One region of the Nostoc sp. DedQUE04 genome, then DNA from elsewhere that is predicted to be linked to it. Evidence: riboswitches for the same ligand, from Rfam matches in the RefSeq annotation. Region 1 holds a riboswitch; each other region holds the start of a gene.
What was found. Region 1 has a riboswitch for cobalamin ahead of RM049_RS15030 (energy-coupling factor ABC transporter permease). Riboswitches for the same ligand answer to the same signal wherever they lie in the genome.
Positions count from the first base shown of each region.

Region 2: linked by a shared signal. The riboswitch ahead of RM049_RS03150 (DUF1636 family protein) and the one ahead of RM049_RS15030 (energy-coupling factor ABC transporter permease) in region 1 are both predicted to bind cobalamin.
Region 3: linked by a shared signal. The riboswitch ahead of cobG (precorrin-3B synthase) and the one ahead of RM049_RS15030 (energy-coupling factor ABC transporter permease) in region 1 are both predicted to bind cobalamin.

Region 1 covers NZ_JAVRCA010000018.1:24,693-28,288, reverse strand. Annotated here, with positions in the region: gene cbiQ (cobalt ECF transporter T component CbiQ) at 1-632, opposite strand, end outside; gene RM049_RS15035 (energy-coupling factor ABC transporter substrate-binding protein) at 629-931, opposite strand; gene RM049_RS15030 (energy-coupling factor ABC transporter permease) at 918-1,697, opposite strand; cobalamin riboswitch at 1,723-1,863, opposite strand; partial or broken gene RM049_RS15025 (hypothetical protein) at 1,917-2,123, opposite strand; gene RM049_RS15020 (chromosome partitioning protein ParA) at 2,953-3,596, shown strand, end outside.
Region 2 covers NZ_JAVRCA010000003.1:124,159-127,754, forward strand. Annotated here, with positions in the region: gene RM049_RS03140 (DNA cytosine methyltransferase) at 1-953, shown strand, start outside; gene RM049_RS03145 (SinI family restriction endonuclease) at 957-1,646, opposite strand; partial or broken gene RM049_RS39200 (uroporphyrin-III C-methyltransferase) at 1,693-1,789, shown strand; cobalamin riboswitch at 1,839-2,001, shown strand; gene RM049_RS03150 (DUF1636 family protein) at 2,023-2,442, shown strand; gene RM049_RS03155 (cobalt-precorrin-6A reductase) at 2,442-3,179, shown strand; gene RM049_RS03160 (PEP-CTERM sorting domain-containing protein) at 3,269-3,596, shown strand, end outside.
Region 3 covers NZ_JAVRCA010000047.1:18,714-22,309, reverse strand. Annotated here, with positions in the region: gene cobG (precorrin-3B synthase) at 40-1,776, opposite strand; cobalamin riboswitch at 1,750-1,881, opposite strand; gene RM049_RS26400 (LLM class flavin-dependent oxidoreductase) at 2,059-3,447, opposite strand.

The DNA.
Region 1 (3,596 bases):
AAGGTTCGCTGTAATAGTTGTCCGATTAGTAGTGCTAAACTTTTCATCCCACTAGCAAGAGTGCGGTAGCCACCACGGGAATTTTGTGCTGTCCACAATTCATTAGCTGTATTCAGCAGGATGAAAATAAACCGATACATTAATAATAATAAATCGGTTAAAAGCACTGGAAATCCTAAGTAACGCAGAGTTTGTAAGATTTCCGTGAAAGGGACAGTTAGCATGAGAAAATATAAGCAAGAAACAGAGGCTAATGCTCTAGTTAAAATTCTCAATGCTTGGATAGTTCCAATATGGCTGATATAAAGATAGAAGTGTCCGAAAGTTAGTCCATACCATGAGTCTGATTGTACCCTTGGCAAATCATTAATCGCAATTCCATTCACCATCAAGGCTGGTAAACTTGTCAAACAAAAAACTATGGTGAACATTAATAACCGAAAATAAACACCAGCCGGAATTCTTGCATAAATAACTGTCCAAATACCCATCCAAAGCGCTATTAAAATTTGCACTAGCGGATGGGCAGCAAGGGAAATAGCAAGAGTAGTAAATGCAAAAATTAGTTTATGTTCTGGTGGCAATCTTCGGAGTCGATTGGTATAAGCTAAAGTGTCTATTTGCAGGCTCATTCTTCACGTTTTTGTTGTTGAGAACGTCCTTTATACAACCCAATTGCATAACCGACTACTCCAGCACCCAAAGCTGCTTGCGAAGCAAATAATAAACTTTCTATTTCACCACTAGCCGGTTCAAAAAATGATTTGAACCAGGGTTTATATCCAGGTTGTATTTCAGTAATAGCTTTTTCTGCTTTGTCATCGGAACCAGCAAATTCACCATCGCGCACAAATATTAACGGTGCAACTGCTAAGGCTAATACAGCTACTACCAACAGCCAGTTACTCAACCCTTTTTTAGATTGACTCATTTCCTTGGGGTTCCCGTTTGATTAATTTCAGCAATTCTAATTCTTGAGGATTATAAGATTGCAGCCAGTTCCACACCAATACAGTTAGCAATCCTTCACTAATTGCTAAGGGGACTTGAGTTATAGCAAAAATTCCGGCGAACTTGGTAAATGAAGCAATAAACCCGCCAACAGGTGCAGGAAAAGCTAGGGCGAGTTGGATAGAAGTGATAATGTAGGTGAGTAAATCTGCGATCGCAGCTGCTAGAAAAATGGCGATTTTTTGTTTACCACCCAACTTTATTGTCAGATTATATATCCAGTAAGCCGCAAATGGCCCTGCGATCGCCATCGAAAAAGCATTTGCCCCCAGCGTTGTCAAGCCACCATGCGCCAGTAACAAAGCTTGAAACAACAATACTAAGCTACCCAAAACCGTCATGGTGAGTGGCCCAAATAGCACCGCACCTAATCCCGTCCCTGTTGGGTGAGAACAGCTACCTGTTACAGAAGGGATTTTCAACGCTGACAGCACGAAAGTAAAGGCACCAGCCAAGCCCAGCAGTAGTTTCAATTCCGGGTTAGCTTGGGTAATGCGAGTTAGACTACGCAATCCTAGTAGAAAAAATGGTAATGCCACAATCCACCAAAAAATTGCCCACTGCACAGGTAAAAAACCTTCCATAATGTGCATGGCGTAGGCGGGTTTGGGTAAACCAACTACTAGATAAAAACTGATAACTGCCATCAGGGTTAGACTGACTAACGCCTGTTTTTTTCTGTTCATAATCTGTACCTCGCAGATTTATGTAAACGAGTTGATTCTAACCGGCGGGCATCCTGACTCACCTAATTTTGGTTCACAGTTGCGGGACAGCGCCGGATTTACACCGGACTTTCCCCCTTGCGTCCAATGGCTGCTACCCATCAGAACCGATTGGAGTAACTATATCACCATTACTAATTTTGAACAGCGATTTTTTACCAGGTATTCACAAAGCGTAGTTTATTGAGACAGTTTAGCTCTAAACAGCCGCATTCCATTCGCCGTTACCAACAAGGAACTTCCGGTATCAGCTAAAACTGCAACTGCTAACCCGACAAACCCGAATGTCCCCAAAAGTAAAAACAGTGCTTTTCTTACCAGCGAAAAGACAATATTTTGCTGAATTCCCTTTACGGTACGGCGACTCAAATCAACAGCCGTAGCGAGTTATTTAATGTCAATGTTTAAAGCAAAATCTGATGTTTCCCCAGATAAACCTCGTCCATTTTGAAACCTAGAGTTTTTAAGGAAAGTATATTATTCGGTCGTGGCTTGAGTTCTGGGCTTTACCCTAATTCCAAAAAAACTACGGTTTTCAAGGTAGACGCGGTTTAAAATACAAAAATACACTGATTTGAACAACTTTTTTAACTTTGCTTGCTAGCCCATCTGCTGCTCACAATATTCAGGTAACTAAATCGTGTGAATCAGGTACAATCCAGCAATCTAGCTTTCTTTTAATAAGGATTTAACTCAAATTATAAAGATATTAAAAACTAGTTTATATAAACATATAAAGCTTATTAAATAAATATACGAGTACACCTGTTTAAAGCAAACTATATGAAATTTGTTACTAATTTATATATCAACAGATGTTGATTAAATATTGAAGGTTTGTTGATTGGCTTTTTGAGCTAGAGGTTACATACTAAAAGCAATCTATGTAAAACAGAGTAGTCAGGTTTCATTGAATAATGGGTATTCATCGGTTTCCTCATATAGCTAATTTTAAGGACAACTATATGAGCATTTTAAAATTGATCCAGGCATTGATATTTTTGGAATTCTAATTAGTTATTCTGGGAGGATTGATGGAGAGATGCAGTCATTTTAAGTGGTTTGCTGGGAACCTGTATAATCAACTAATTTTATCATTAAATGTTGCTTATGTCAAATACTTATCAAGTATTATAAATGAATTATCTTGAAGAAGATAATGTTTAAAAGTTTCGATTTATATCAACAAAGTGTATTTGCTTCGTAGAGGATTGTTATGTCTAAAAATAGAAGTAATAAGGGTAAAACAGTCATGTCTGATGATAATACAACCAATAATAATATTTCGTTAAACACTGATAGTAAACCTAAAAAGCGGCTAATAATTGTTACAGGTGATAAAGGTGGCGTGGGAAAAAGCACCTTTGCACGAGCGCTATTCCAACTTTATATTAATAAAAATTTACCCTGTGTTACTTATGAAGCTGACTTAAGAAATCCTCAATTAGAAAGATATTTCAAAAAAGACTACCGACCGATAATACGTTACATTGATATTTTCCATAGAGGTGGTGCTGACGATTTATTAATTAATTTAGATGAGAGTGATTATCCTATTACACTATTAGACTTGCCAGCACAATCTGGAGGTTTTTTTGAAAGTTATGTCAAAGAGTTATCATTTTTTGAAGTGCTTAAAACCGATATTAATTGCCAAGTTACAATGGTTTCAGTGATTAGTAGAGTTCTTGATTCCATAAATGTTTTAGAAAAACTGCGTGAACTTTGTAAAGATCAAGTAGATTATGTTGTTGTCAAGAACTTATTTCATGGTGAAGAAGAAAAATTTGAGCGATATAATGACTCTTCTCTGCGTCAAAATATGCTTGCAGAAGGTCTGGTAGAACTTGTGATGCCAGA
Region 2 (3,596 bases), on a different contig from region 1:
TCAAAGATGAGAGGGGCAATATATTCTTAAAATACATTGAACTTATCTTAGAAATAAGCCCAAAATACGCCGTCATCGAGAATGTAAGAGGTTTTCTTTCAGCACCATTACTGCACCGCCCTCACTCAGAAAGAGGAAGCGGCTGTGTTCCCTTATCCAGAGAAGAAATGCCAGGTGGTGCTTTGAAATATATTGTGAATGAACTTCGTAAAGGTGGTTACAGTATCAGCTTTAACTTATACAACACGGCAAATTATGGTGTCCCCCAAATTAGGGAAAGAGTGGTCATGATCTGCCATCGTGGAAAGAAAAAGGTTCCTTATTTATACCCTACACATTCAGAAAGTGGTGATTTTGGTCTTGATCGGTGGATAACCCTACGTGAATCTATTGCAGATTTAAGCCAAAGTGAGGCAGAGTATATCGAGTTCCCAGAAGGGAGGCTAAAGTATTACAGAATATTAAAAGAGGGTCAATACTGGAAACATCTACCTGAAGAATTGCAGAAAGAAGCATTAGGAAAATCCTATTACTCGGGTGGAGGGAAAACTGGTTTCTTTAGACGCTTGTCATGGGATAGACCAAGCTGTACTTTAGTGACATCTCCAGCCATGCCAGCAACGGATATCTGTCACCCAGAACATCTGCGCCCGTTAAGTATTCAGGAATATAAACGTATTCAGCAATTTCCAGATAGTTGGGTTGTATGTGGTTCCCTCATTGAGCAATATCGGCAGATAGGCAATGCCGTACCTGTCGGGTTTGGAGAAGCAATAGGCAAAGCGATCCTGGCACACATGAGTGGCAAGATAAAACATCCCCCTTTGAACTTCCCATTTTCACGTTATAAAGGTAACGATGATGTTTTATGGGAAGCTAAAATTAGTGAGTCGTTAGAAGAGATAAAACCGATCCAAAGTTCGCTTTTTACAGCAACAGCATATACTGTATAAGAGTTAGGACTTTATCTCTCTTAAAGCAGCAAGGTATTTTTCAACATACGATCTGAAGCCTTCTTCTGAAAGCTCTTCTTTTCCTTCCAATGAGGGGAATTTAGCCCAGTTGTCCCCCTTTTTTTTAGAAAAAGTTCGGAACCATTTTTTAATTGGGGTTCCCTTACGGATAGCGGCAGAAGAAGAGTTTTCAGTATTATCTCTATTTTTTACTTGTAGCGATTGCCAGACATTTTTGTTATCAAAATATATAAAATCAACTGCTTTAACTATAGAACCAGAACACCATATCCATCCATGCGGTTCAATAACTGTCGCAACGTACCTTTCTAGCAAATCCCCTACAATGTTCTCTGCCCCCATTGATAGGCGGTGCAATTCTTCAGCTTTTCCCAATTCCTCATACGGAACTTCAAAATACTTATTCAGGATGATACTTACCATTTCATCTGGTATTGTACTAGATGGCAAGGGTGTTCTTGGGTCACGACCTGTTTTGAAATTTGTAGCACTGGCAATAATATATTCTTCTGTCCCGACGATAGGCTGATTTTTACCTTTTCGCGGTGAAGCCGCAGCAGGGTTATCCGAAAGAAATCGTATGACCATTGTAAATTTATCGCTAAGTGATGGATCAACACTATCCATTGCCTTCTTTGCAATTTCTGCTGAATTTAATATAAATTCCGACATAGGTTCCTGAAATTATTAAAGGCTATCGGTCAATTTCAATACAGTTGAGGTAGAGCAAACTGGATTATAGTGCGCCTGCGATCGCAGTTATTGGACAAGTAGTAAATATGCACAGTATTTTATCTGGCTGTCGTCCAGTTTGATAGTTGGCGCAAAGCTTATTGTTTCGTATTCTCCGATAACTTTAGTGTACGATCGATAAGGTTGTTCGGTTCTGGTGGGAGTCAGCTACCAGAGGTAACGGGGAAAGTTCGGTGCAAATCCGGCACTGTCCCGCAACTGTGAACCAATTTGAGATTAAAGAAAATCTCAAGTTGAGTGAGTCAGGATGCCCGCCGAAATCGATTTATTAGTTTCACATATCTGCGAGGTACAGATGACTACTACTGTAAATATTTCCCCAACTAATCCTTTGGATGTTGCTGAACATACTTTATTTGTTTGCAAAACCTGTGCCAGTGTTTGGCAAAATGGAAAACGCTTAGGTGAAAGTGGTGGTGAAAAACTTCTACACCAACTTCAGCAGCTGGCACAAGATTGGGAGTTACGAGATCGATTCCCAATTCAAGAAGTTGAATGTATGAGTGCTTGTAATCGTTCTTGCGTGGTCGCCTTTAGTGCTAAAGGCAAATTAACATATTTATTTGGTGATTTAGCCGTTGATGGGAGTGCCTCTGCGGTGCTGGAATGTGCTAGTCAATACTATGCTAAAGCAGATGGTTTGCTGCCTTGGTCAGAGCGTCCAGAAGCAATGAAAAAGGGCATTTTAGCAAAGATTCCACCTTTATCTAAATGATGCGCGTTTTGATTCTGGGTGGGACGGGCGATGCAGCAGAATTAGCTGCCAAAGTTACGACTATCCAAGGGTTAGAAGTAATCACCTCTCTAGCTGGCCGCACCCGCGAACCGTCAGTACCGCTGGGCGATTTACGGGTTGGAGGCTTCGGTGGTGTGGCTGGATTGGCTAGCTATCTGCGAGTCATGCAAATCGACTTATTAATTGATGCAACCCATCCTTTCGCTAGTCAGATTTCCTTCAATGCGGCAGATGCGGCAACGGAAGTTGGAGTACCCCGTTTGATGTTAATCCGTCCGCCTTGGGAAAAAGAAAGTGGCGATCGCTGGATTGAAGTTGATAGTGTTGCAGCCGCAGCAATAGCCCTGCAAAATCAGTCACAGCGAGTGTTTTTGACAGTTGGCAGGCAAGAACTCGCCGCTTTTGCTCATTTGGAGAAAATTTGGTTTTTGATGCGGATGATTGACCCTCCTGGCGAAGATGCTTTAGTACCGCCGGGGATGGTATTGTGCGATCGCGGGCCTTTTACCCTCAATAATGAAAGAAAAATTCTGATTGAAAATAACATTGATACCATCGTCAGCAAAAATAGCGGTGGCGATGCCACAAAGCCCAAGATTATTGCCGCGCGAGAACTGGGCGTAAAGGTTGTGATGGTAAATCGTCCAGCGATACCGCCAGGGGAGCAGGTTAATAATGTTGATACCGCTTTGGCGTGGTTATTAGATCGCTGCTAAGTAAATAGGCAAGATTGATAATACTATCTTTCCTTCCGTATAATACACGGGAACCTTCTACAAGATCCGCGATCGCAGTAACGACTTCCATGAAAAATCTAGCTTTATCTGCCATAGCCCTCGTCACCACATCTGGATTAGTTTTCGGGACAATGCCAGCTGCTTCTGCTTTAAGTTGGAGTTGGAATTATTCTGGTACTGGCATAGAGGCGAATGGTACTTTCACTACTAATGACACCCCTAACGATTTGGGTTTTTACTTAATTACTGGAATTACTGGTACGCGAAATGGTGAAACAATTACTAGTCTGCAACCCGCTGGAACTCCAATCCCAGGAAACGAACCTTTTAATGTTGATAATTTAATTAGTCTTAATACTCAGCAGTTAACAGGTGATGGTTTTGGATATTCCACTT
Region 3 (3,596 bases), on a different contig from region 1:
ACCGCAGAGAACACAGAGTCAGAGAAAGGGAGGAATCAATCATCTGTATTTATCTGTGGTTCCATTTTCTAAGTGTTTATTAAATAACTGCTGTAATTGTGCTATTGGATATCGATTAGCAAATTCCCCAAAGGACTCATTAGAATTTAAGCGTTGAATTTTATATACATATAGCATCCGCTCTACTAATGCAGGTAGTTCGGCAAAAGTTACATATTGATATAGTTCGCGTCCGAATTTCTGATTACTGTCACCAACATAAACGTGATAGCCTTCCACAGTTCTATTTTCAGCCTCAATGGTGACGCCGAGGAGAGTAATATCACTTTTGCTATGCTGGGCACAAGATTTTTCGCAGCCAGTGAAGTGGATATTAACTGGGTAATCAAGAGTAACGCGAGTTTTAAGATACTCTGCCAATGCCAACGCATGACTTTTAGTGTCAGTGGCAGAAGCGGTGCAACCCTTTTTTCCCGAACAGGCAACTAATCCACCCTTGACGTTGTTTGCAGAAAAATCTAATCCTAATAAAGCAATTTCACCTTGGACATCAGCAACCCATTGCTGAGGAATATCTGTAAGGAGCAAATTTTGCCAAGGGGTTAGCCTGAGAGTTCCACTGCCGTATTTTGCTGCTAAATCTGCTAAACCCCGCATCTGTCTACTTTGCAATCGGCCCAAGGGCAAGACAACACCAATGTAAAATAAGCCTTGCTGACGTTGGGGATGGATGCCAATATGCTGATATTTTTCCCCTTTGCCTTCCTCTACAGTGTACACACACATCGAATTACCCCCCTTAATCCCCCCTTGGAAAGGGGGGAAACTAGAAATACAGTTCCCTCCCCTTTCCAAGGGGAGGGTTAGGGAGGGGTAAAACTTACGCTTAAGCTCTGATGAGTGAACTGTTTCAGACTTGTGTGTACACCGTAGCTTGCCTTGCTCGGAGAGTAGGTCTTTTCTTATTTCACTGTACAAAAAAGAAAAAGGTAAACGCTGCTCAACTTCTTGGAGATAATTTTCACAACCCAAAGTATTCAATAACTCTCTCAAACGTAGCCGCCGCTTACTCGTAGGATGACTATAAGCTAGATAGACATCCGCCAAAGCTGCTAAGACGGGCAAACATTCCTCTGGTGGTAACAAAATTCCCGTATCGCTGGGAGGTTGACTTTTCTCGCCAACACTGAGATAGAGACGAAAATAAACCCGATCGTTAAGTAAGACAGCTGCAAAGGCGATATCATTCAAGCGATCGCACACCTGAATTATCCCACCACCATCAAAGCAAACGCTAAATTTTGCCGACAGTCCCGAAAGCGCGGGATGTGCAGCAATATAATCATCCCAACCTTGGACAAAGGGGCGAGTGTCGATTAATTCTTGGGGATCGATACCAGCAGTTGGACTGGTCATAATATTGCGGATTTGGTCTACAACAGTATTGTCAGAACCCAATCCCATATTTTGTAGGTACTTCAGAACCTCAGCATTTATCCCCGTGCGGATTTCACGAACTTGTAGGTTGGCTCGATTAGTCACATCTATATAGCCGCCACCGTGCTGCTCTGCTATATCTGCGATCGCACGGCACTGCTGACTACTAATAATTCCACCTGGTATTCTAACGCGAGATAATATACCATCTGCGGCAGGAGTAGCATAAAACAAGCCAGGACAAGTGGCAAATCTAGAAACCAAACTTAGAACTCCTTCCCCGTGCAACGCAGGGAGTAGACGGTGAGTGTGTCTTGAGGACATCCTGAGAGTTGGCATTCTGACTTGGGTCATCCCATCACAGCTGCGGCACAGTCCCGGAATTTCACCGGAGTTTCCCAACTCTCAGCTTTAGTAATTTAGACTTTGTTGAGGTTATAGATATCAACCAGACATCATCCAGATAATTATCTTACATTACTATGGTGATAAATTTTAACTGAGCTGATCCACTACCGATCGAAAGATATAGTTCTTGAAGCTAATCTATAAATTGAATTTAGTTATGGCTCAGGCAGGAATGCTTGAGCCTTTTTGTTGCAAAACTTGCTTTAGAAAAAGTTAGGCGATCGCCGCTTCACGAGTAGCAACTTTGCTAAACTGATTTACCGGACGAGGTAAACCAAGATTTTCGCGCAGGGTTCCTGCTTCATACTCTGTACGGAACAGACCGCGACGTTGCAATTCAGGAATTACCAAGTCTACAAACTCATCCAATCCTCCGGGCAACCAGGGCGGCATAATATTAAAGCCATCTGCCCCACCATTGACAAACCAATCTTCTAGCTGATCGGCAATTTGTTCTGGTGTGCCTAGAATCTGACGATGCCCACGCGCTCCAGCTATCGATAAATACAGTTGTCGAATCGTTAAATTCTCTCTCTTGGCTAGGTCAGTCAGAAGTTGCTGACGGCTTTTACCCCCGTTAGTCTCTGGTAACTCCGGCAACGGCCCGTCCAATGGATAGCCAGATAGGTCAAATCCACCGATCATTGAGCCAAGCAAATTTAAGCCGACTACCGGATCGATCAACTCCTGAATTCGATCGAATTTGTCCTTAGCTTCTTGCTCAGTTTTGCCGATAACTGGGAATACACCTGGCATAATCTTAAGATGGTCAGGTGAGCGCCCGTATTGAGCCAGTCTCCCCTTCACATCTGTATAAAATGCCTGAGCTTCTGCCAAGGTCTGTTGGGCAGTGAAAATTACCTCCGCCGTTTGTGCAGCTAGCTCCTTACCATCCTCGGAAGATCCAGCTTGAATGATCACCGGATAACCTTGGATGGGACGCGCCACATTCAGCGGGCCGCGTACTGAAAAATGCTCGCCTTTGTGGTTGGGAACGTGCAGTTTATTTGGATCGAAGTAAATACCCGATTCCTTATCATGTAAGAAGGCGTCGTCCTCCCAACTATCCCAGAGTTTCGTGACTACATCCACAAACTCTTTGGCACGTTGATAACGTAGGGTATGCTCCATGTGCTTTTCCCGATTGAAGTTCAACGCTTCAGCTTCGGTAGCAGAAGTTACGAGATTCCAACCGGCACGGCCACCGCTAAGATAATCTAATGATGCAAATTTGCGGGCGAGATGATAAGGCTCGTTGTAGGTGGTTGATACTGTGGCCGTCAAACCGATGTTTTCCGTCACTACAGATAAAGCCGACAACAGGGTAAGAGGTTCAAAGTGGACGAGTTTGCCATTCCGGCTCAAAAGGTCGGCGCTTTGATTGCGTTGGCGTAGCCCGCCGTAGGCATCGCGCACAGCCACACCATCTGCAAAGAAGATCATGTCAAATTTGCCGCGTTCTGCTGTCTGTGCCAGCTTTTTATAATGCTGAAAGTTCAAACCAGCATTAGCTTGCGCTTCGGGGTGTCGCCATGACGCTACGTGATGACCAGTGCTGGGCAAGAATGCACCTAATCTAAGTTGAGGTTTTTTCGTACTCATGCTTTTTTTTGTAAAATCGTTGTGTTTTTAAACGCAAAGGCACGCAAAGTTAAACCAGTGCGTTGCGCGGTTTCCCAGCGTTGTAGCAACTGGCGTAGCGCAGAGGAACGCAGAGTTTTGCCGAATTTATGCAATGTTGTACTAGGGTG